DNA from 4 places in the Roseateles amylovorans genome. Region 1 is predicted to be linked to each of the others. Evidence: riboswitches for the same ligand, from Rfam matches in the RefSeq annotation. Region 1 holds a riboswitch; each other region holds the start of a gene.
The links. A riboswitch is a leader RNA that binds a small molecule or an ion and turns the genes downstream of it on or off. The one in region 1 is predicted to bind cobalamin.
Positions count from the first base shown of each region.

Region 2: linked by a shared signal. The riboswitch ahead of N4261_RS21655 (TonB-dependent receptor) and the one ahead of N4261_RS12975 (TonB-dependent receptor domain-containing protein) in region 1 are both predicted to bind cobalamin.
Region 3: linked by a shared signal. The riboswitch ahead of N4261_RS03990 (energy-coupling factor ABC transporter permease) and the one ahead of N4261_RS12975 (TonB-dependent receptor domain-containing protein) in region 1 are both predicted to bind cobalamin.
Region 4: linked by a shared signal. The riboswitch ahead of N4261_RS25485 (TonB-dependent receptor) and the one ahead of N4261_RS12975 (TonB-dependent receptor domain-containing protein) in region 1 are both predicted to bind cobalamin.

Region 1 covers NZ_CP104562.2:3,095,175-3,097,368, forward strand. Annotated here, with positions in the region: gene N4261_RS12975 (TonB-dependent receptor domain-containing protein) at 1-1,083, opposite strand, end outside; cobalamin riboswitch at 1,164-1,410, opposite strand; gene N4261_RS12980 (HU family DNA-binding protein) at 1,870-2,145, shown strand.
Region 2 covers NZ_CP104562.2:5,233,968-5,236,161, forward strand. Annotated here, with positions in the region: gene N4261_RS21655 (TonB-dependent receptor) at 1-887, opposite strand, end outside; cobalamin riboswitch at 1,008-1,257, opposite strand; gene N4261_RS21660 (hypothetical protein) at 1,336-1,827, opposite strand; gene N4261_RS21665 (hypothetical protein) at 1,895-2,194, opposite strand, start outside.
Region 3 covers NZ_CP104562.2:899,211-901,404, forward strand. Annotated here, with positions in the region: gene cbiQ (cobalt ECF transporter T component CbiQ) at 1-245, opposite strand, end outside; gene N4261_RS03985 (energy-coupling factor ABC transporter substrate-binding protein) at 235-621, opposite strand; gene N4261_RS03990 (energy-coupling factor ABC transporter permease) at 618-1,298, opposite strand; cobalamin riboswitch at 1,428-1,634, opposite strand; gene proV (glycine betaine/L-proline ABC transporter ATP-binding protein ProV) at 2,153-2,194, shown strand, end outside.
Region 4 covers NZ_CP104562.2:6,164,565-6,166,758, reverse strand. Annotated here, with positions in the region: gene N4261_RS25485 (TonB-dependent receptor) at 1-1,240, opposite strand, end outside; cobalamin riboswitch at 1,358-1,613, opposite strand; gene N4261_RS25480 (DUF4394 domain-containing protein) at 1,810-2,194, shown strand, end outside.

The sequences.
Region 1 (2,194 bases):
GGTGCGCTTGTCATTGGCAAGGTAGACGGTGCTCTGCGCCTTCTCGCGCAGGTGTTCATAGGCGAGCAGCAGTTGCTGGCCCGGCGCGAAGCGCAGCGTGTTCTGCCAGCTGATCTGGTCGCGATCGGTCTTGAAACGGTCGACGAGTTGGCCGCCGGAGGACAGATCGTCGGTGCTCTTGGCCACTTGCAGCTGCGTGGTCCAGAGCAGCGACAACTGGCCCCGGTAGTCGGCGGTGACCGTGCGCGTGGTCAGGCGGTTGCGGAAGTCCGCCGACGGATCCACGCTAAAGTCCGGCCGGTAATCGGCACCGTCGTACTGCGCATTCAGTTTGCTCTGGATGAAGGAGACACCCACATGGTGGCCTTCGGCCGGTGTGAAGCCCAGGCGCGCGCTGCCGACGGTGCGGCCATAACCGTCCTTGTCCGGGTTGTAGTTGCCGAACTGGTCGTTGGGTCGGATGGCGGTCCGGCCGTGGCTGGTCTCGCGACTGAGTCCGGCCGCATAGTCGAAGCCGCCTTGTGCGCCGCTGAGGCCGAAGCTGCCTTCACGGGAGCGGTCCTCGCCGACGGCGGCATAGCCCGTGACATTGAACGCGCCCTGGCCCTTCCTGGTGAAGACCTGGATCACGCCGCCGACCGCATCGGCGCCGTACAGGCCGGACGCCGGACCGCGCAGCACTTCGATGCGGTCGATCTGCGACAGGCTCATCGCCTCCAGCGCGGTCTGCCCCAGCGTGGCCGAGCCGACCCGAACCCCGTCGATCAACACCACGGTGCTGTTGCTGCTGGCGCCACGCACGAAATAGCCGGTCGTCTGGCCGGGTCCGCCGTTGCGCAGCAACTGGACACCGGCGTAGCGCTGCAGCACATCGGCCAGGCTGGCGGTGCCGCTGTCGCGCAGGGTGGCGGTGTCGATCAGCACCACGTCGGCGATGGCGTCGCGCAGGGGTTGCGCTTCACGCGTGCCGGTGACCACCACCGGATCGATGCGGGTCTGCGCGAAGGCAGTGGGCAGGGCAGGGGCCGTGATCAGGACGAGCAGGGCAGCGTTCGCGGTGGCGCGAAGATGGAAGGAGGACATGGGTACGGCGGTACATCAAACGGCAGGACGGCCGCTTCCCCGCGGCCGCATGCGACAAGGACCTGGCCGCGCCAAGGCGCGGGCGGTCCGCCTGTTGGCCGGTATCCGGGCTGTCGGAAGATGAACCCGTGTTGCCTTCCCGGACGGATCGTCCAGTGGTCTCAGACACGTGCCGCAGGCGATGACGCACATCACCCGCCTTCCGCTTACCGTTGCGGGGGCAGCTCAGGTGGGGGTCGAGGCCATGCCTGGCGCGACCCTTCCTGATTCCCGTTGAACTGCGCCGGCGGAGGGCCGGGCGCGAGCACCAACGGCGCGGATCATATCGGGTTCGCCGAGGCGCCCGTGCGGGCTTGCCAGCCCTGTCGGCCGGGTTGCCTAGCACTTCAAGGCGCTCAAGGCCATTGGGGACGGACGCCGCAAGCGCTGGAAACGGCACGGCTGTGCGGGTCGCGCCCGGCCGACAGCACCGGAAGCAGGCGGGGAACGCCCTCGGGCGGCGCGGAGCGTCTACAGTTCGGGGCCCGGGCGCCTGGCGGACGCTGCCCCGGATCGGTTCCGGCTCCGGCCCGATCGATCCGGGGACGACAGGTCTGACAATGCCTGTCCTGCGGCCTGTGCTTCAGGGCACCGGGCCTCGGACTTGCCAAGCCGCGGACGCTGCCCGGCGCGACAGCCGCTCTTCGGAACGCTGGCGCCGTCGCACCTCGAAACCGGGCCCTCTGCGGTCCGGCCCCATAATCGCGACCCCCGGCAACGGGATCCTGATACCTAGATGGAAATCTGATGAACAAAAGTGAACTGATCGAAAGCATCGCCACCAAGAGCGGCGTGACCCGCGCAGTGGCCGCCTCCACCCTGGACGCGACCCTGGAGACCATCACCGAGGCGCTGGCCGCCGGCGATTCGATCGCCCTGGTGGGCTTCGGCACCTTCAAGGTCGGCGATCGCGCTGCCCGCACCGGCAAGAACCCGGCCACCGGCGAAGTGCTGGAAATCCCGGCGTCCAAGGCCGCCAAGTTCACCGCCGGCAAGGCGCTGAAGGATGCGGTGAACAAGTAAGCCGCTTGCGGTCGAGCGGCGCCCGGCGCCTCGCCCTGCGGCGAGCGCA
Region 2 (2,194 bases), 2.1 Mb from region 1:
CGGTCGAAGGGCCTCCCCTGCCAGGTGCCGGCGTCGATCAATCGCTGCGGCACCTGGTCGGTCGAGGTCCAGTGGGCACGGTAGTCGATCAGGCTGAGTTGCCAGCGGTCCACGCCTCGGGTGTTCGACAGGGTCAGCAGCAGGTTGCGACGGTCCAGGCCTTCGGGAACCGACCAAGGGCCATCGTTGCGCATCAGCTCAGCGGCGCCCAGCAATTGCAGGCTGCCGCTGAGCTCGGTGGAACCGGCCACCACGCCACGGCGATAAGCGCCCTCACCCAGGGTCACCGCCACAAAAGGCGCATCCAGGGCCCGCCGGTAAACCATGTCGGCGGAGCCGGCCGCGGCAAAGTTGCCGTTGGGCGCGAAGTAGGGCCCTTTGCGGTAATCGATGCGATCAACCAGCTCCGGGATCAGGAAGTTCAGGTCGGCGTACCCCTGTCCATGCGCATTGCTGGGGATGTTCACCGGCACGCCGTCGAGCGTGGTGGCGAAGTCAGTGCCATGGTCCAGATTGAAGCCGCGCAGGAAGTACTGGTTGGCTTTGCCGTCACCGCTGTGCTGGGTCACGATGAGGCCGGGCACGAATTCCAGCACCTCGCCAGGACGCAACGCAGGCCGGCTCTTGAGCAGCTCGGCGCGGATGCGGCCCTGCGACGCGGCATCGGTGCTGCCGACGCCGTTGTCATAGTGGCGGCCGTGGACTTCGACCGCATCGAGTTTTCGTTCGGGTGCGGCCACCACGTCAGCGGCGGGCTCGACGATGTCGGGCGCGGCCCAGGCGCCCGCGCTGCACCACAGCAACGCGGCGGCGGCACTGCATCGCAGGCCATGGGTCGTTCGCAGGGGGTGGCGCTCTGGCAGGGTGACAGGGGATGGGCGGGTCATTCGAAGCTCTCCATCGGCCTGCGTCCCCGCAGGCCTGTTCGGTGGAGGAAGCCGATGGAATGACACGCGCAGGCGAAACCACGCGAGCGCGCAGCGTCGACGGCGCGCCGCACCCCGCGGCTTCCGAGGCAGTCGAAGGCCGGTATCCGGGCTCGCGGCGTCTGCGGGCTGCCAAGGGCAATCCGACAGGGCGCACTCGCCTTCCCATGCCCGAGGGGCACAGTGGCTGTCGGCATAGAAGCCGACTTGAGCACGCTTTCAACCGCTGACCGTTGCGGGGGCAGCACAGGCTTTGCGTCGTGGGACGCGCACCTGTTTCCCGTTTAACCCGACCGCATCGCGGCCAGGCACCTTGGACTGTGGGGAGGCCGCTCAGCGAATCCTGCTGCCGGCGGCCGGGCGCGATTCTACGAGGAGACGATCGGCCAATGAAATCGGGCCCGCGCGATCACCTGGGCGGCTGCTGAAACTCGCCTTCCACCCACGCGGCCGCGCTGGTGTCGGTCAACCGGAAGCTGGCTGCCACACGCACCTGGGCGAGGGTCTCGCCCTGCTCGTTGCGCGCGCTCAGCGTGGCGTAGGGGTTGTCCTCGTCCGGGACGATGTCCAACAGCACCTGGATGCGCCCGGCCGGCGTGTCCACCTTGACGCTCTTGTGCAGCTTCGCGTGCAGTTGCTGCTCATGGCGACGCAGCACTTCGGAGGCCGTCTTCACCAGCGTGTGAAAGGCGGCTGCATCCAGCGGCTTGGGGTTCTTCTTGTCGCGCCCCATGGTCCAGGGGCCCACCAGCGCAGGCTCGGACTCGCCGACCAGGGTCATGGCCACGGCCCAGCCCTCGTCGTCTTCGTTCTTGATCACCTGCGCCGTCCAGCGCTCATCACGCCACAGCCGCGGCTCCTGAATGATGGTGACCTCGTCGTCGGAAAAATTCGTACTCATGCGACCGAAGGTATCACGGCGATCCGACTCGGCGTGCGGTGCCACCGCACTGCGCGTCAGCGATCGCTCAGCCTGCGACCGATCCCGCCAGTCCGCGCGCGGCGGATGCCGTGGCAGCGAGCGCCTCAGCGTACAAATCGAACACGAGCGGCTGCGGAGCGAACACCTCCGCCCACTCAATGCCGTTGTTGCGCGGCAGGCAGACGATGACATGACGGCCCTCGGCAAGCCGCTTGCTCGTGAAGCTGAGCGCGCCGGGTGTGTGGCCCGCACGGGGGTTATCGAACACCCAGGCCTCCAGGCAATGCGGAAACAGCGCCGCACCGTCAAATCGCTCGACCGGCACCGTGATCACGATGGTGCCGCG
Region 3 (2,194 bases), 2.2 Mb from region 1:
ACCAGCATCGTCAGGCAGGACAGCATCAGGAAGCCCATCGGCGCCATGGCCACGCGCAGATAGTCGCGCAGCGGAATGCGTGCTCCCGCCACGGTGACGGTGGCCACGAGCGCCGCCAAGCCCGCCGCCATCCACGGCGACGGTGCCAGCCAGGCAGCCGCCATGGCACCGCCGGCGAAGATCGCCTTGGCCGATGGGGCCACCGCGCGCCAAGGGCTGGCATACGCCAGCCGCTCAATGATCACTGCGGTCTGCCCGTGTGTCGTTCGACGACGGCGCTGGCACGGCATGCGCGTCGGGCGGCGTCGCGTCCTTGGGGGCCATCGCCGCACGGGCTTTCGACACACCGAGCCAATAGCCGATCACGCCGGCGCCCAAGGCCGCCTGCAAGGCAAACAGCAACGATGCGATCTCGCCACTGGACGGTTCCAGCACCGGGCTGAACCACGGCTGGTAATCCGGTGCGATTTGGGTGATGGCCTGCTGCGCGCGGGCATCGGCGCCTTGGAACAGCTCGCCCGGTGCGCCGGAGGCATCCGGGGGGGGCGATCCCACCCAGATCAGCGGCAGGGCGGTCAGCAGGACCACGGCGGTCAGCAGCAGCCAGGTGCGGCGGCTCATGGCGTGGTCCTCCGCGGATGGGCCAGCACCGGCATCAGGCGGAGTTCGTTCGCATTGAACTGCGCCATCGCATTGACCACGAGCACCGTCAGCAGCCCTTCGGTGATGGCCAGCGGCACCTGGGTGAACGCGAAGATGCCGCCGAATTTCTCGAACGACAGCAGCACGCCGCCCACCGGATCCGGGAAGGCCAGCGCCAGTTGCACGGAGGTCGTCACATAGGTGGACAAATCGCCCAGGCAGGCTGCGAGGAACACCGCCATGCTGCGCGTCAGACCCAGTGCGCAGCCCAGGCGGAACACGCCATAGGCGACGAAGGGACCGACGATGGCCATTGAGAACACGTTCGCGCCCAGCGTGGTCAGGCCGCCATGCGCGAGCAGCAGCGCCTGGAACAGCAGCACCACGAAGCCGACCGGCACCATGGCCGCAGGACCGAACAGCAAGGCGCCCAGACCGACGCCGGTCGGATGCGAGCAACTGCCGGTCACCGACGGCAGTTTGAGTGCGGACAGCAGGAACGCAAAGGCGGCGCTGACGCCCAAGAGCATGCGTTGCTCCGGATGCGACCGCAGGGTGCGGCTCACCGAGTGCAGGCCCCAGGCCAGAAAGGGCGCGGACGCTGCCGTCCATGCCAGCGCATGCGTGAAAGGCAGGAAGCCCTCCATGATGTGCATTCGATACCTCCCGTCGAATGGTTGAACTCACCACCAATCGACAGGGCTATTGACGCGACATCAGCACGGAGACGGCCAGGAGCTGGCCACGCGGCGCCGACAGCGGCTTCCCTCGCCCCGGGGAATGGTGCTGACACTCGCCATCGGGCCGGTATTCTGGCTCGCCATCGTCCTTCCCTGCGCCTTCCCGTGACGGATCACAGTGGCTGGTTGCAGGGTCGTCTGGCTTACAGCAGCGGGGGCTGCACCGGAATGGCTGTGGATCACAGCGTCACCGGTTTCCCGTTTAACGTTTCGTCCGGCAGGACGGAACGCACCCAAGGCGGAGCGCATGTTAACCGCATCGAGGTGGGGTGGTGGCGGCCTCGTTGGGCGTCATGCGCCCGTTCGGGTTGACCCCAGGCCCGCATGGCGATTAAGGTGTCGCCTCTCTCGCCGATCAAGACGCCATGAGACGGTGTGTCACACCGACCCTTGATCGCCCTCGCACTACTCGCTGATCGTTCGAATCACGTCGCGGTGCAGGTCTCACGCCGCCGGGCTTGTCTCTACATCCCCGGCATCTCCGGCCGGTTCGCCCGGCCCCATTGCCACGCCAGGCTCGTCCAGGCGGCGCCCCTCGACCAGGCCCGCCGTCTGTGAATGAAGTCGCCGGCGGGGACTGGTCTCGTCCTCTCGTCGTCAGTGCCCGCCTGCAGCCCCTTCGGCCTGCCGAGGCCTGTCGCATGCGCCGCTCGTCGGACCTCGCATGCCGGCCTTCGGTCCGCCGCATCGGTTCCTGGCGTGATCCTCGCCTGTCGCGCCACTGAGCCGACGGCGAGACCGTCATCGCTGCACGCAAAGGAGCTCCGCACATGGCCAAAGGCATTCTCATCGACCACGTCTTCAAGGTCTTC
Region 4 (2,194 bases), 3.1 Mb from region 1:
CCAGCTGCTCCTGCACATGGCCGATTTCCAGGAAGCTGCTCTGCTTCACTTGGCCGGTGGCCGCGTCCCAGGTGTAGCTCTCGGCATTACGCCAATGCCTGCGGCTGTCGAGGTGATAGAGCTGGTTGCGCAGCTGCACCGTGTCGGTCGGTGTCCATTGGGCGTCCAGCCGGGTCCAACGGTCGCGGTACTTGATCGCGGCATCCTCGGCGTTGTAGTTCTGGTGCCTGGTGCGATCGTCCAGCCGACCGTTGATCAGCGGCACGCCGAAATACGTCTGCGGCTGTTGATGGCCTTCGTCCCGGGACAGCGTGAGGTTGAGCGAGGGTGAGAGGTCCAGACGCAGCGCGCCGCCGACGGCCAGGCTTTCGGCATCGCCCCGGGCCATGAAACCGTCGGTCTTGCGGTGGCTGATGTCCACGCGGTAGGACCAGCGCTCATCGAGCGCGCCGCCGCTGCCGTAGGCGAGTTGGCGGGTGTGGTCGGCCCCGAGCGCGAGGCGGGCTTCCTGCCGAATCGGCGTGCGGGTCGGCTTCTTGGGCACCAGGTTGATGGCCGCGCCGATGGCGCCTTCGCCATAGATCACCGAGGCGGCGCCGCGCAGGACCTCGATGCGATCGGTGGACCAGGGGTCGAAGGGGAAGGTGATCGTGCCCGCCGCCACGTAGAGCCGGGTGCCATCGAACAGCTGCATCACCGAGCCATGGCCATTGAAGCCGCGCGCGCCCATGGACGTGCCCCCGTTGCCCGGCGCAGCGGACATCGAGAGACCGGTGGCGCGGCTGGCCGCCTCCAGCACGGTGAGGTCGCCGCGTTCGCGGATCGTGTCGCCGCTCAGCAGCTCGATGCTCGCGGGGGTCTCGAGCGGGGTTAGGCCCAAGCGGCTGGCGGTCGTCGGCGTGGTGAGGGTGGGCTTGGCCTCGGTCTTGCCGCTGATGCGCACCTCGGGCAGCGTGCTGGAGCCGGCGGCCCCGGGCGTGATGGCCACCGCTGCTGTCGTGGTGGCGGTAGTTGTGGCTGTGGTTGTGGCTGTAGCTGTGGCTGTGGCTGTGGCTGTGGCCGTCGCCGTCGCCGTCGCCATGACGGTTGGCGGATCCTGCGCGCTGGCCAGGCCGGTCAGGCCCAGGCCAGCCACCGTGCAGGCGATGGCCAGCGGGCTGGGGGCAAGGGCGGGTGCGGTGTGGCCGTGGCCGCAGGCGCGGCGGATGGTCGTGGTGAATCCACGAGCGAGGCGGGTCATGGGTGGGCTCCATCGGCCCGCGTCCCCGCAGGCCATTGCTGTGAATGGAGGCCGACGGGGCGAGCACGGACGACGCCGCACAGGCGTGCGACGCCGACGGCGCACCGCACCCCGCGGCTTCCGGAGCAGTTGCAGGCCGGTATCCGGGCTCGCGGCGTGTTTCGGAATGCGGTGGGCGCATCCCGGAACCGAGTCCTCGCCTTCCCATGCCCTGAGGGACACAGTGACCGTCGACGTGCGGACGCCGACATGAGGACTCTTGAACCGCTGACCGTTGCGGGGGCAGCACAGGCCTTGCATCGCAGGGATGCGCACCTGTTTCCCGTTTAACCCAGCCGTGAGACGGCCGGGCACCTTCAACTGATGATCTGCCGACGACACAGGGCCGTGCAGCGGCGGCGATTCTAGGGGAGTCTGCGCGCGGCCAAGCAGAGTGCGCAGTTTTCCTCATCCTCCCCCGCACGCACGCGATGGACGGGTGAGGGACGTGACAAGCGCATTCGCAAGCGCGAGGATCGTGTTCCCACTCATGCTGTCAGGGAGAGGTTATGGCGAATCGAGTCTTGCCCATGTGGCCACGGGGGCCGCTGCTCGGCATTGCGGCCGTGCTGTCGGCCTGTTCGACGACGATGGAGGCGCCGCTCGGTCCTCCAGCCAAGGAAGTGGCGGTGGCCGTCACCGCTGCCAATGAGCTGATCCAGTTCAATGCGGGGCAGCCGCAAAAGGTCCTGTGGACCAAGCCGCTGCAGGGTCTGTCCTCCGGCGAGCGCCTGCTGGGCATCGACTACCGGGTGGCCCGCGGCCAGTTGTATGGCCTGGGAAGCACCGGCCAGCTCTATCGCATCCATACCGGCACCGGGCAGACCGAAAAAATCGGCACGCCGGTGGCCCTGCCCTCCGACGGAGCGACGGAATGGGGCGTTGATTTCAATCCCACGGTCGACCGCATTCGTG